Regions from separate parts of the Fictibacillus iocasae genome, predicted to be linked through region 1. Evidence: riboswitches for the same ligand, from Rfam matches in the RefSeq annotation. Region 1 holds a riboswitch; the other holds the start of a gene.
What was found. A riboswitch is a leader RNA that binds a small molecule or an ion and turns the genes downstream of it on or off. The one in region 1 is predicted to bind cyclic di-AMP.
Positions count from the first base shown of each region.

Region 1 (7,555 bases):
CGAGCCGGGTGCTGTTTTTATGTTTTTTAGTGAGCACCGATACATTAGCAATTAGATGCGCGCTGACTCTTATTTTAAAGAATGTTTCAATTCGTTAATACCCGCTATTGCTGCAACAGCCGCGAGTGATAAAAGAAAGGTCATGTGAGTTCCTCCTGTTGATAAGTTGTTAGGTATACATTTTCCTTAGTGATGAACATTTAAACATAATTTATTCTAAAATAATGATTCGAAGGGCGTTTTCCATTCGTAAGGATACATTATAAAACAACAAGTAATCAGAATTGTTAATCTTTTATTGGGCGAGTATATTTAGGTGAAAAAAAGAAAAAAGAAGAGAAAAAATTCGTTTGGATACCATTATGCTGTTATTTTCAGAGTAAATGAAGGTTTATGGCCTGAAATGCGTTTGTTTTAAGCTTTTTGTTCGGTTTACATGCTGATGGATACGGGAGTATGATTATCTACATCTTCAACAGAATTATAAATTTTACCAATGATCGCTGAGTCCTGAAAACAGGAACGGAGGAACCAATGAAGCGGTAAATCGCTTCTGGGGTGAAACGAGAAATCGTCGGGCAACTCTTGCTGCCCGAACCCGTCAGCTAACTTCGTAAGCGTGGCAGGAGAGAGAAGGTGAAGGTCAAGTTAAACATCTGTTTAAAAAATTAACGAAAAATTATACGTACTAATGCGTCTTTATCGCTTAATCCTTTTTAGGAGCGGGGGAACCAACCGCGGCCAGTCATATGCCGCATGGGGTGAATCTCGAGTGATCGAGTAGGGCGACTCTCACGCCCGAATCCGTCAGCTAACTCCGTAAGCGTTTTAGAGAGAGGCAACAAATCCGTGTATTTTACACGCTTATTTAGCGATTTGTAGAAGCCGCGTGAAGAGTTCCTCTTCCGCAGGCTTCTTTTTTGTGCGCTTTTTTAGGAAATGAGGAGGATTTGAAAGATGGAGACAAATAGAAATGTGACGTTGATCATCTTTCCTGATGCGGTTCCAGAATTATTTATCAGTACGCTTAAGCGATATCCTGAAAGATCAAACGTTGCCCTGTGTGTTCCAGAATGGACGATGGAACACACGCTGGACCAGGAAGGCTTCCATCAGATTTTCGTCTTTTCCTTTCAGGACGGCATGCAGTATACAGACTGGATCTCAAAGGCAATTACAAAGGTCATCATCTATGAAACTTCATTTATCGGCTGCTGCATGGCAATCGATATGGTACGCAGTTGTTATACACTTCCAGTGGTTGTTTTGAAATCTGACAGCCGCTACCTTTCAAGAATTTACAAAGATTTAGGTGCGGACTTTGTTATTCACAACAAGAACGGGAACATCCAGTACTTGCTGACATCTTAAACGAGAAATGGAGCGAAATAACATGAGGTTAAGTTCAAGTGAAATAGGCCAGATCATAAGAGCGGCAAAAGCAGATCAGGTTAAATCTGAGATGGCGAAAACCATTCTTTACAGCCTGAACAAACCGGTTCCGTCTTTCGTATTTGATAAGCGCCGCTAACTTAACTGGAGCCTGCTAAAGAAAGCGGGCTCCCTAATCAACAAGGAGGAATTACTTTGCTTGATGTTTATATGATCGGTGTACTGCTCATTTCTTTTGGAATCTTTTTCAGTTTTATTACATGGTGTAACCATATCGTCGGAGGTGGCGAAGACAAATGATGCTGACGGCCATCGTATCAGGCGGACTTTTTGTTTACTTAATTTATGCCCTTATTCATCCTGAAAAGTTTTAAGAAAGATTTGATGAAAGAAAGTTTAGGAGGAACGTATTCATGGGAGTTATGCAGATCGCAGCGGTTATCCTACTGCTGCTTCTCATCATAAAGCCGCTTGGCAGCTATATCTATCATATTTTCTCTAACCAGCCGAACAGAACAGATAAATTATTCGGCCCTGTGGAGAAAGTCATTTACGCAATCAGCGGATTACAAGACAGGCAGCAGCAAACGTGGAAAAAATATACACTTTCGCTATTGCTGACAAATTTTGTTTTGGTAGCTGTAGGCTATCTCATTTTACGGCTTCAAAAAATCTTGCCATTCAATCCTAACGGCATTGATAACATGGAGCAAACATTAACATTCAATACGATTATCAGCTTTATGACAAACACGAACCTGCAGCATTACAGCGGGGAAACAGGGCTTTCTTACTTCTCGCAAATGTCCGTTATCATGATGATGATGTTTACCTCTGCCGTAACCGGAATCGTAGTGGCGATTGCCTTTATACGGGGCATTACTTCAAAAGGAAAGACAATCGGAAACTTCTTCGAGGATTTTGTAAAAGGCCACACACGATTGCTCATTCCGATGTCCATTATGTTAACTCTCATTCTAGTGGGGTTGAAAGTCCCGCAGACACTTGATCCTACTATACAGCTGACGACTCTTGAAGGAGATAAACAGGAAATCGCTACAGGTCCAGTGGCGTCACTCGTATCAATCAAGCACTTAGGAACAAATGGAGGCGGATTTTTCGGAGTGAACTCTGCTCATCCTTTTGAAAATCCAAGCCCGATAACGAACGTCATTGAAATCCTGTCGATGTGGTGCATCCCAGCATCATTAACGTATACGTACGGACGATTTGCCACGAAACAAAAACAGGGATGGGTCATATTTGGAGCGATGAGCATCTTGTTCCTTGCATTCTTAGCACTTGCTTATACCGCTGAAAGCAGCGGAAACCCAGCTTTAACGGCGATGGGGCTGAACACCGATCAAGGTAGCATGGAAGGAAAAGAAGTTCGTTTTGGAATCGCTCAGTCTGCTTTATTTACTACTGTAACAACAGCGGCGACAACCGGTACTGTCAATAACATGCACGATACGCTGACTCCGCTGGGGAGTATAACACCATTGTCACTCATGATGCTGAATACAGTGTTTGGCGGAGACGGAGTGGGTCTCGTCAACATGCTGATGTATGCGATTATCGGAGTGTTCATCTGCGGCTTGATGGTAGGGCGGACGCCTGAATTTTTAGGACGCAAAATTGAACCGAAAGAGATGAAATTGATCACGATTGCTTTGCTGATTCACCCGCTCATTATTCTCGGACCGACAGCACTCGCTTTCGTTACAGAGCTTGGAAAGGGAGCCATCAGCAATCCAGGTTTCCACGGGATCTCACAGGTGCTGTATGAATACACATCATCAGCTGCTAATAACGGTTCTGGTTTTGAAGGGTTAGGGGACAATACTCCGTTTTGGAACATCACAACAGGATTAGTCATGCTGCTTGGCCGCTATGTCTCTATCATAGCAATGCTTGCTGTAGCCGGTTCATTAGTTCGCAAGCAGCCCGTTCCTGAAACAATCGGTACGTTTAAGACAGATAACATGCTGTTCGTCGGTATTTTAGTAGGGGTCGTCATTATAGTAGGTGCACTGACATTTCTGCCAGTCATCGCTCTCGGTCCAATCGCTGAATACTTGATGATACGTTAACCAATGAGGTGTAAGAGATGAATCAATATAATCAGAATCATAATTCCGGTCTTATTCAAAAAGCCGTTGTAGAAAGTTTTAAAAAGTTAAACCCATTAACCATGATGAAAAATCCAGTCATGTTCGTTGTAGAAGTGGGAACGCTGCTTGTACTGCTTATGATTCTGGCGCCATCCCTTTTCCAATCAGAAGCTGCGCTAGGCTATAACGTGTCTGTTTTCATCATCCTCCTGTTTACCATCCTATTCGCCAATTTTGCTGAAGCATTGGCGGAAGGGCGTGGCAAAGCGCAGGCAGACAGTTTGAAGAAAACAAAAAAAGGTACGCAGGCAAAAAAATGGCTGAAAAATGGAACAGTCAAAACCATCTCTTCTGATGAGCTTCGCAAAGGGGACATCGTACTTGTGGAAACCGGCGATCTCGTTCCAGGAGATGGGGAAATTATCGAGGGTCTTGCTTCAATAGACGAATCTGCGATCACGGGAGAATCCGCACCCGTCATTAAGGAGTCTGGAGGAGATTTCAGCTCCGTTACCGGCGGGACAAAAGTTGTCAGTGACTGGATTAAGGTTCGTATTACGGCAGACCCTGGGGAGTCATTCCTCGATAAAATGATCGCGCTCGTTGAAGGAGCAAAACGTCAAAAAACACCGAACGAAATTGCACTTAACATTCTGCTTGTTACGCTAACGATCATCTTTTTGCTTGTTGTGGTAACACTTGTGCCGATCGCAAAATATGTCGGGATAGATTTAGAGATTTCAACACTGATTGCCTTGCTTGTCTGTTTGATCCCTACGACAATCGGAGCTCTTTTATCAGCGATCGGGATAGCCGGTATGGACCGTGTGACACGCTTTAACGTATTGGCGATGTCAGGGAAAGCGGTAGAAGCGGCAGGAGATATTAACACCATTATTCTAGATAAAACAGGTACGATCACGTTTGGCAACCGTCTTGCTGCAGAATTTATTCCAGTAGGAGATGTCTCGCAGCGTGAAGTGACAGAAATGGCGGTCGTTACCTCTTTATTTGATGAAACCCCAGAAGGACGTTCTGTTTTGAAGCTCGCTAAAAAACAAAGAATCACTTGGAATTCTGCACACTATGAAAAAGCTGAAATCATTCCTTTTACAGCCGAGGAAAGAATGAGCGGTTTGAACGTAAACGGAACGATTTTCCGAAAAGGTGCTGTCGATTCCATAAGAAAGTTTATTGAGTCTAAGGGCGGTATTGTTCCAGGTGACTTAAAGAACAAGAGTGATGAGATCGCCCGAAAAGGTGGAACACCACTGGCTGTATCTGTTGATAATAAAATACTGGGGCTTATTTACTTGAAAGATACCGTAAAGCCAGGAATCCGTGAACGTTTTGAAGAACTCAGGAAAATGGGGATTAAAACGATCATGTGTACGGGAGATAATCCGCTGACTGCAGCAACCATCGCACAGGAAGCAGGAGTCGATGATTTTATCGCAGAATCCACGCCTGAAGATAAGATACGGGTAATCCGGGTAGAACAGGAAAAAGGAAAGCTTGTCGCCATGACTGGAGATGGCACGAACGATGCTCCCGCACTCGCTCAAGCCGATGTAGGATTGGCCATGAACTCCGGAACTGCCGCTGCAAAGGAAGCGGCAAACATGGTGGATCTGGATTCCGATCCGACAAAAATTATTGAAGTGGTTGCGATCGGCAAGCAGTTATTAATGACGCGCGGGTCATTGACGACATTCAGTATCGCCAATGACATCGCGAAATACTTCGCTATCATACCGGCGATGTTTACAGTGGCCATCCCTCAGATGGAAGCACTGAATATCATGGGATTGGATTCACCAACAAGCGCTATCCTGTCAGCATTGATCTTCAATGCGATCATCATCCCGCTTCTGATTCCGCTGGCGATGAAAGGTGTAAAATACGTGCCAATGAGCGCGAACAAACTGCTTTCCCGAAACATTTTGATCTATGGACTGGGAGGGATTTTCGTCCCATTTATTGGAATCAAAGCCATTGATATGATTGTTGGAATGGTGATGTAAGGATAACGGAAATCACTACATCTCAGAGCTCTAATAGCAACAAAGTTATGAAAATAAAGCTTTCTATAATGAACGTGGAGGGTTCACCTTGTTTAAAATAATAAGATTATCATTACTCATGATTGTACTATGCGGCATTGCCTACCCGCTGGCCATGATAGGGCTTGCGCAGACGATATTCCCTGATCAGGCAAACGGAAGCTTAGTGACAAATGAGGAAGGCAAGGTTATTGGATCCGAGTTAATCGGCCAAAATTTTAAAAGACCTGAATTTTTCCAAGGCCGTGTTTCTTCTATAGAAAATAACGGGGCCGCTACTGGCTCGAATAACTATGCGCCTTCCAATGAGGATATGCTGAAAAGGACGGAAGCCTCAATTAAGGCATTGAAGAAAGAAAACAGCCGTACAGAAACAAACGAGATGCCTGTGGATCTGGTCACCAACTCAGGATCTGGTCTAGACCCTCATATTTCAGTAGAAGCAGCAGAATTTCAGATTGACCGAGTGAGCAAGGCATCTGGATTAAGAAGGAAAGAACTGCGCGCAATTATTGATAAATCAATGGAGAAAAGAGATCTTGGCCTTTTCGGAGAAGAAAGAGTCAATGTCCTTCTTTTGAACATGAACGTGCAGGAAGCGATGCGAAAATAATAGGGCAGCCTCGGCCGATAGAATTAGGCCGGGGCATTTGCTCTGTCATGAGGAGGATGAGTCATGTGTCCGGCTTACCGCAGAAAAACACCTGAAGAAATATTGCAGGAAATAGAACATCTTAAAAGAGGTAAATTAAAGGTCTATATCGGTTCTGCACCAGGTGTTGGCAAAACGTATCGAATGCTGCAGGAAGCACGTGATTTAAGGAATGAAGGAATTGACGTTGTAATCGGTTTGATTGAGACGCACGGCCGGAGGGAAACAGCGGAACTTATTAAGAATCTGGAAGTGATGCCAAAATTACAGGTTCATTATAAAGGCCATGCATTAGAAGAGATGGATACGGAAGCAATCATTCAACGAAATCCGGACATCGTGATTGTTGACGAACTTGCACATACGAACGTTCCGACATCTAAACGAGAGAAGCGGTATATGGATGTGGAAGAAATTTTGAAAGCAGGTATCCATGTCATCTCGGCTGTTAATATTCAGCATTTGGAGAGTCTGAACGATATCGTCGAACAGATTACAAACGTGAAGGTGAGGGAGCGGATTCCTGATCAGTTTCTTCATATGGCGAACGAAGTCATACTCATTGATGTAACACCCGAGATTTTAAGAAAAAGGCTGAAAGACGGCAAAATCTATCATCACAGTAAAATAGAGCAGTCACTTGAAAACTTCTTTACGAAAAGCAACTTAGGAGCGCTGCGTGAGCTGTCTTTACGTGAAGTGGCCGACGATGTGGATGAGCGCATTGAGAAGGCGAAAAAAAGCAACGGACAGAGCGGTCCTACAGGAGCACATGAACGAATTATGGTCTGTGTCCAGCACGGCGGAAATGCCGAGAAGCTGATCCGCAGAGGATGGCGGATCGCGAACAGGCTAAAGACGGATCTTATCATCCTTCATGTGTCAAATGAAGCATCCATGAACAGGAGTGCTGAAGAACGGAAGAAAATTCATGATTGGAAAAAGCTTGCCGCACAGTTCAATGCCCGTTTTATCGCAGAACAAATGAACAATCGCAAAATTGCTCAGACGATTACAGATGTTGCGGTGGAAAATGGTGTAACACAGATTATATTAGGCCAATCCGCCAGAAGCAGGTGGGAAGAAATCTGGAAAGGTTCGATTGTAAACAACATTATGAGATATGCTTCAGGCATCGACATTCATATTGTATCAGACTATAAAACAAGAGAATCGTAGAGAAAGGATTTATGAAAATGAACGTAGCATTTTTTCTATTGCCAAAGAAAGAGGTGGCTTTTCTCAAGAGTGGTGTCACGATCAGGCAGGCAATCGAGAAAATGGCGAATTGCCGTTTTTCAGCCATACCCATAATCGATCAGCAGGGGAAATAC
Region 1 covers NZ_JBHTCP010000048.1:61,146-68,700, reverse strand. Annotated here, with positions in the region: cyclic di-AMP (ydaO/yuaA leader) riboswitch at 492-635, shown strand; cyclic di-AMP (ydaO/yuaA leader) riboswitch at 694-841, shown strand; gene ACFQPF_RS14730 (protein-tyrosine phosphatase family protein) at 958-1,371, shown strand; gene ACFQPF_RS14725 (hypothetical protein) at 1,394-1,531, shown strand; gene kdpF (K(+)-transporting ATPase subunit F) at 1,689-1,766, shown strand; gene kdpA (potassium-transporting ATPase subunit KdpA) at 1,806-3,485, shown strand; gene kdpB (potassium-transporting ATPase subunit KdpB) at 3,503-5,530, shown strand; gene kdpC (potassium-transporting ATPase subunit KdpC) at 5,619-6,182, shown strand; gene kdpDN (KdpD-like non-kinase potassium sensor) at 6,246-7,400, shown strand; gene ACFQPF_RS14695 (CBS domain-containing protein) at 7,418-7,555, shown strand, end outside.

Region 2 (7,555 bases), on a different contig from region 1:
TTCCCCCAATTTATATATGGGATAGAGCACGTCCAATGCTTTAACAGAAAGAAGCTTTAATGTAATTTCGAGAAGTTCAGTCAAACGATCCAAGAAATCAACCCCTGTAATATTCTTCATTAATACTACCATGAACAGCTACCTTTATGGGATAAATTTACTCAGATTTTTACTGTTAGCTCATCTTAATGTATCAACATTTTTATTAACCTGTTCTTTTACACAAGCAAAATAGTTGTCATTTAACGTGAGTTTAAATAAAACCTGGCTGGCTTCAAGCCTTTAACATGGCAGTGTCGAACTCCTTTGCAGTTAAAAAGTTATGCTTTTAAAAGTAAAAATAAATAAAAGCCGCAGAAATCGCTGCGGCTTTTCATTTCATATTATTCATTCATGGCGGATTTAATCTTAGGTGTCTCAATGACGCCATGTTTCTCTTCTGTCTTCGCGACAATTACAGCACACGCTGCGTCACCGGTAATATTAACAGCCGTTCTCATCATATCAAGAAGTCTGTCAACACCGAGAATAAGAGCGATTCCCTCTACAGGTAGCCCAACAGAGTTTAATACCATAGCAAGCATAATTAGGCCGACTCCAGGCACACCTGCCGTACCGATACTAGCTAGGACAGCCGTTAATACGACTGTCAGAAGCTGAACCATTGTCAGGTTCTGATCATAAACCTGTGCGATAAAGATAGTCGCTACACCCTGCATAATCGCTGTTCCGTCCATATTGACGGTGGCACCTAATGGCTGTACGAATCCACTGATAGGTTCAGGTACATCCAGGTTATCCTGAGCCGTTTTCATCGAAACAGGCAAAGTGGCGTTTGAGCTTGACGTACTGAATGCTACCGACATCGCAGGTGCGAATCCTTTAAAGAACCAAATAGGGCTCTTTCGTGCAAATAATGCGATGGAACCGCCATAAGTGACAATACTATGAATCACTAATGCTGCAATGACAATCCCCATATAAAGCCCCATTGCCTTCAGTGCGGGGATTCCTTGTCCTCCGACGGCTGATGCGATAAGCGCGAAAGCTCCATATGGCGCGAAACGCATAACAAGATTAACAAGGAACATCATGATATCGTTCCCTTGCTCCACAAGATCCAAAATTCCTTTCGTTTTGCTGCCAAGCATCGTTAAGGCGAAGCCCACAAAAATCGAGAAAACAATGATTTGCAGCATGTTGCCTTCCGTCATTGCCTGAACCGGGTTAACTGGAATCATGTTCAGCAATGTTTCAGAAACAGGAGGAGCTTCCTCCGCTTTAAATTCTGCACCCGAAGTATCAAACGTTCCCACATCACCTGGTTTAAACGTAAGTGCAAGTGCGATACCAATAATAATGGCTAGCGTAGTTGTTCCTAAAAAGTAGCCGATAGTTTTTGCCCCGATGCGTCCAAGCTTTTTGGGATCTCCCAGACCCGCAGTACCTAGAACAATGGAGAAAAAGACGATCGGCACAACGAGCATTTTAATCAGGTTAAGGAAAATGGTGCCGACAGGTTTCAAGAAAAATTTATCGACTTCCGGAAAAATGCTTGGAGCGGCAAGGTTTAGTATGAGACCTGCTGCGACACCAAGAGCGAGCGCGATTAAGATTTTAGACGATAATTTCATATACATAACCCCTTTCGTATTTTTATACAAATCTGCGAAATTGAGAGGCATAGTGCGCTAAATAAAAACCCCCGAAAATTGAGAGACTTTTCGCGGGTTCACAAGCACATTTAAGGCTTAATCCTTCTCTCGAGAACGCTTACGAGGTTAGCTGTCGGATTAGGAAATGAGAATATCCCCTTTGCAAAAAGCAAATTCATCCCAGGCTTTTAAAGCCGTATTGATTGGTTCCCCCGTTCAAAAATTTGAATAATCATTCAAACTTGACTCAGCGATTGCAGTATGACGTATGTGCTGTCATTTTACCGTTTTTGTCGAATTTTTGTCAAGAATGCTTTTATGTAAACTATTCCCACATCCGCGCGCGTCGCATAGGAAACACTTTCCTATAGGTCTATATACCTTATTACCCCTATAACGAAACATCTATATCGAAAACTGTTAAGAGTATGTGTTTATTAACCGGAGGAGGAAAACATACATGAAAATTGTATTTTACGAAAAAGGCGATCTTAGCATCATAGTAGGTGCATCCCGTCTTAAAGGTGAATTGACTATAGAACAAATTAAAACGGAAAGCGAAAAAAAGGCCAAAGAGCTCGGCAGTCTGTTGGGCCGTGAGATCGGATTTATGATCGATATGAACGGAAAGCTTGAAACCCCGATGGGCAAATAAAAAGAACGGAAAAAGCGGCCATGTCAGCACTTTCTGACATGGCCGCTTTTTTTAAGGAGACCAATGCTTCGCGACCCATGTTCCCATTTTCTCATACCCTCTTGTATTGGGATGGATCGAATCCGAAAAGTATAAAGGCTTCGATATGTTCACGAAAAGCTTTTCTGTCGGAATGTATAGAGATAACGCTGTTTTATCCGCCACCTTTTTGATGGTTTCATTCCATGATTGAATGATGGGTCCATTTTTCGTATCATATCCATCCCCGAAATAGGGATTATACAGCCCCAATATATATAGTTTGGCAGATGGATTTTGTTTGCGGATGATGGCCGTGATATCTGTCAAATTTTCTTCCAGTTTTTTCTCGCCCTCACCCATTTTGTTCAACGGAAGCTTTTTAAAGTTCCACTTGGCGGTTTGCCTGTAGTCGTTCGTACCAATAAAGACAAATACCGTGTCTGCTCTCTGGATCGAGCGGAGAACGGCTCCGCTGCCCAGCTGGTGAAGAAGCTGATCGGACCTCTGACCGCTGATCCCGAAATTATTTAGCGAAACTGGTCTCCCTGTTCTTCTCTCCATCGCATCGGTCACGAATCCAATGTATCCTTTTCTTGAAGGGTCACCCACTCCGTAGGTGAGGGAATCACCTAGTGCGGTAACCCGGATTGGCTCGTCCTTTTTTTCTTTATATTGGCTAAAATATAAACTTCCGAAAAAAAGAGCAGCTAATATTCCTCCGGCAAGCATCCATCTTTGCAATTTGGTCAATTGATACTCTCCAATCGTGCAATTTTTATTGTCTAAATTAAAGCAACAAAATGGAGAAATATCAAGCAAGTATGCTCTTAAAGCCTGTAATCCTCCGGGGATCCTTCATAGTTTTCCCAAAGGTTGGCTTCGTCATAGTCAAACGTGTCTTTTTTTACAAAAATCTGCAGCAAAGCGACCACTCCTCCGCATAACAAAAATGCCGGCAGCAAAGAAATCATAAACAGTCCCATTCAATCCCCCCTTGTCTAACCATATATATTGATGTTCTCCGCCAATTATGAATCACGACTTGAATTAACGGATACATAGCCATTTTGGCTGGCCGGCTGCCGTTTATCTGAATTTTTTAATGTTTAGGAAATGTATACTTAAAACGAATGAAACCAAAGGATTAGGGTATAAAAGGAATGTAGGATTAAAGGGGGAGAACGATGGGCTTTTTATTTATTTTTCTCTATTTCATCATCATAGCGGCCGTTATTGAAATCAACGTCATCATATTCAGACTGACTGGACTTGAAAAAGAAGTCTCTCGCTTCCAAGTGATTTCCATGCTGACTGGAACAGGCTTCACCACAGGAGAATCTGAACTCATCCTCGGACATCCAGTAAGGCGCAGGTTAAGCATGTTTCTCATCTTATTCGGAGCCTTTTCACTGGCCGTTATCATTTCCTCCATTTCGAATATACTCGCCGACGAGTTTCGTTCGCTGGAACTCGCCTTCATTGCAGCCGGTCTGTTCATCATCATCCTTTTTCTGCTCATACCTGCTGTTAAGAAGAAGCTGGAACGGCTATTAAACCAAACGATGGAAGAAAAGTTCGATTTAATTGATTTACCTATACGGGATGTACTTTTAAAAGAAGATAACGATCATTTAACAGAGGTTTACATACATGATGGCTCTCCTTATATCGGAAAGAGCATTTGCGATGTGGAAGAGGAAGGAGATCATTTATCCATTCTTTTTGTGACACGAGGAGATCTGATTATAAAGAAAAAAAAGGAGGCTTCAAAACTTCAGGAAGGCGACAAATTACTAATCTTCGGTGATAGAAAAACGATTGAGGATTTATTTAAAGAGAAGAACGATGAGAAGGACAGTGCGCATTAAGCCGGCTGTCCTTCTTTTTCCACACTATGTTTTATAAAACTGCTGCCTTTTATTTTTTTCGCAGCCGCTTTTTGCTCGGCAGCGATAGCGGACAGTTTCGTCATGGACACTGTACAATCAGAAACATTTAAAAGAACAAGAGAGATGGATGGAACGAAGGGCAACTCTTCTAAGTCCAGCTTTGTTAAGATCTCTTCTGTGAATGGCAGCAGCATTTTATTAAATTCCTCTAGTAAAGCAAGGCAGATTTCATCTGAGCGATGGTTCATCGTGATCATGATAAAATCATCTCCGCCGATATGGCCAGAAAAATCAGATGACGTGCCTGTCGAGTACATGACCTCCTCAATGATACAACCTACTTTTTTAATTAATTCATCGCCTAACGAAAAACCGTAGCAGTCATTAAATTTCTTAAATTCATCTAAATCGGCGTAAATGAGTGTGAATGGCTTTCCTGCCTGCAGTTTGCCATTAAGCTGATTTTTAATTTCTTTATTGCCTGGCATGCCTGTCAGCGGACTCGCATCCTTCAATTTTTCATTATTTAGCGATGTTAAATGGTCAAGGATCATCTGGATTGAAACGGTTCCGATATACCCGTTCATATCATTAACGATAATATAATCATACATTTGTTCCGTATCTCGAGTCACAGCCTTTTGTGCTACTTCTTCAATGGATTCGTCCGTCATGACAACAAGGAACTCTTTATCCATTAATTTAGAGACCGGCTTATCCCAGAACAACGACATGCCATAAGGTTTGGCTAGCTGGCGGTTCAGCTTATCGCGCATCACAAGGCCGACAGGAAAATTTTTTTCCGTTATCACCGCTCCTGCTTCCCCCGATACCGTATCAAGAATGGTGGAAACATGCTTTACCCGTTCATCTGGCCGAAAATCCTGGGAGGTTTGAGCGAGGCTGCCGATGGTCCAATCATTTCGTTTACGAACATCCCCTTTCTCTTTTTTCTTCAAAATCAATTTCTCTGCCTTCTCATCCACTTTCTTAGGAGGAAAAGACGGTTTAGCCAGAAAGAACCCTTGGCCATATTCCACGCCCAAATCGCAAATCATCTTCAGCTCTGCGCTGTTCTCAATTCCTTCAGCAATGACTTTACTGTTCATTCTTTTGGCAAAGGAAACAAACGTCTCCATCATATTTTTCTTAACGATGTTGTTATGTATATCCTGAACGAGTGACCGATCAATTTTGATATAATGCGGCCGCAGCTCGGAAATAGCCTGCAGAGAAGAATACCCTGCCCCTGCATCATCAATCGCAATTTCAAATCCTTTTCTCTTAAATTGATCCAGCGCTTTTTTAACGACAGAAAAATCATGTATTGCTGTTCTTTCTGTAATTTCAAAAACGATGTTTGCATTGTTGAGTCCACATGACTGTACAAAATCCCTCATCGTATCAGGCTGGAAGGCAGGATCAAAGATGACCGGTGCAGAAACGTTTATGAACAATTTCTGTTTCGGCAGCAAAAACAGCTTCCCTCGATGAAGGGCCAGCTCTCTGCATGTTTTCTCCAGTACATATAGAAGGCCTTCATTTTCAGCGTATGAAAACAAATTTAGAGGCTGAGCAAAGTGCGTATCTCTTTGCCCCCTGCTTAACGCTTCATAGCCATATGCTTCTGATGTAGTCAGCGAAACAATCGGCTGAAAATGAGTTTGAATTCGATTGTGGATGATCAAATCCTGAAACGCCTCTTTTAGCTGTCCATTTTCTACTTCCAGCGAATTCAGCTTTGCCTGTCTTAGCAAGAACTTAATTGAAATATAAACTGCTCGTTCTAAAGTGGTCATTCCTTCAGTGAGCAGGATCGTATAGCTTTGATGAAACTTGATCGTGATGCCAGTATGTGAATAATAGTACGCAATCTGTTCGTGAAGGAAAAGGTTAATCTTGCCTACAATGTCCTTAAGCCTTTCGTTCATGTTCAGCCGCTTATCCAATTTCACATAAATGAAAAAATCATCCCCTACAATCCGATGGATGTAAAAGATTTCTGGATGCTTTTGTTTTAATAAACTAAAGGCATGCTCTAAGAGCTGAAGAATATCTCCAGCCTTTTTCAGGCCGTGTTTCCTCTCAATTTCTGTAAACTTAATAATATCCAGATAAATTATGCCAATTTCGTTCTCTTTTACATGTTCAGATAAATGCTTTACCATTTCATTCTGTACTAAGTACTCCATACTAAAGCCCCCTTTTGGATGCTCCTTTCATAGTATCAAAGTACTATTTCCCTTATTGTCTATTATTGTAATTTTTATGTAAAAATAAAGGCTTCTTAAAGTGAAAAAACCTCCTGATGGAGGTTTTCATTAGTGTATGTGTTTGATATGCGGAGGAACAAAAGTCAGTAGCAGAGAGATGATCTTATTGTACTGTTCCGGTGATACATCAATTCCGTCGTTTTCAAGTATTTCTTCTTTCAGCTGAATAATGAAATCGGCACGCTCTGGCTCATATTCATAAGCACAATACTCAATCGTATTCAATAGTTGCAAAAGCTGGTCGTTCCTATTCGTTATATAATATGTAGGTTTCAACCGAAACACCCCCTGGTATTAATTATTAGGGATATATGGTCATTTTCCTACAAAAACAATTCGTCAAATGCCGACATATCTTACTTTTACTGGATAATCAAGCCTTAAAGCCTATTGCAAATGTAAAAACGTGTCGAAAAATAGGTTTAAAAGAGTGTTTTTGTCTATTTATGTGCGTACTAAAAGTTTTAAATGCGTACAAAAATACCACTAATATTTTAGTTGAATAATTTCGATAGAGCAGCAAAGGGGGATGGTGTCTGGTCACTCTCTGGTTTGCTTTGGTAAACGAGCTTCTCTGGCTCAAACATTTTAGATTCCAAATAAGAGGTTGGATTTTTCATCAAGGTAATCTGCTGGAAGATCGTTTTAAAAATTTTAACGGTGTTAATGGCATCATCAAGTGCACGGTGTTTATTCCCATCCTGTGCAGCCCCAATTTTCTCGAGAGCTCTTGATAAACCATAGCGAAAGCCCTTTTCACTTTCATGCAGCATGCTGAAACTGAACTGCAAATCGTTATGATTGACGATCCATTCTGTATTGGTTTGGTGGAACGTTGAATCTGTAATCAAAGCCCACTTATCCTCCGGTCCCCACGAGCATAAATAATAATCATCTGATCCAATCCATCGCCGGAACATCTTTACCGCTTCCTCAAATGACGGAGCGTTTGCCAAGTCTTTGTTCGTGATGCCCGTTAAGCTCGTAATCCGGCTGCTCAGCTGGTCCGCTTTTGGACGGATAAATGTTTGGAACTGTTCCTTCTCCTGAAGCCCGTTCTCC
Region 2 covers NZ_JBHTCP010000051.1:45,089-52,643, reverse strand. Annotated here, with positions in the region: gene ACFQPF_RS16670 (hypothetical protein) at 1-132, opposite strand, end outside; gene ACFQPF_RS16665 (dicarboxylate/amino acid:cation symporter) at 384-1,634, opposite strand; cyclic di-AMP (ydaO/yuaA leader) riboswitch at 1,756-1,918, opposite strand; gene ACFQPF_RS16660 (hypothetical protein) at 2,116-2,310, shown strand; gene ACFQPF_RS16655 (GDSL-type esterase/lipase family protein) at 2,362-3,081, opposite strand; gene ACFQPF_RS16650 (hypothetical protein) at 3,159-3,314, opposite strand; gene ACFQPF_RS16645 (TrkA C-terminal domain-containing protein) at 3,516-4,199, shown strand; gene ACFQPF_RS16640 (GGDEF domain-containing protein) at 4,196-6,412, opposite strand; gene ACFQPF_RS16635 (hypothetical protein) at 6,542-6,769, opposite strand; gene ACFQPF_RS16630 (3'-5' exonuclease) at 6,988-7,555, opposite strand, start outside.
Region 2: linked by a shared signal. The riboswitch ahead of ACFQPF_RS16665 (dicarboxylate/amino acid:cation symporter) and the one ahead of ACFQPF_RS14730 (protein-tyrosine phosphatase family protein) in region 1 are both predicted to bind cyclic di-AMP.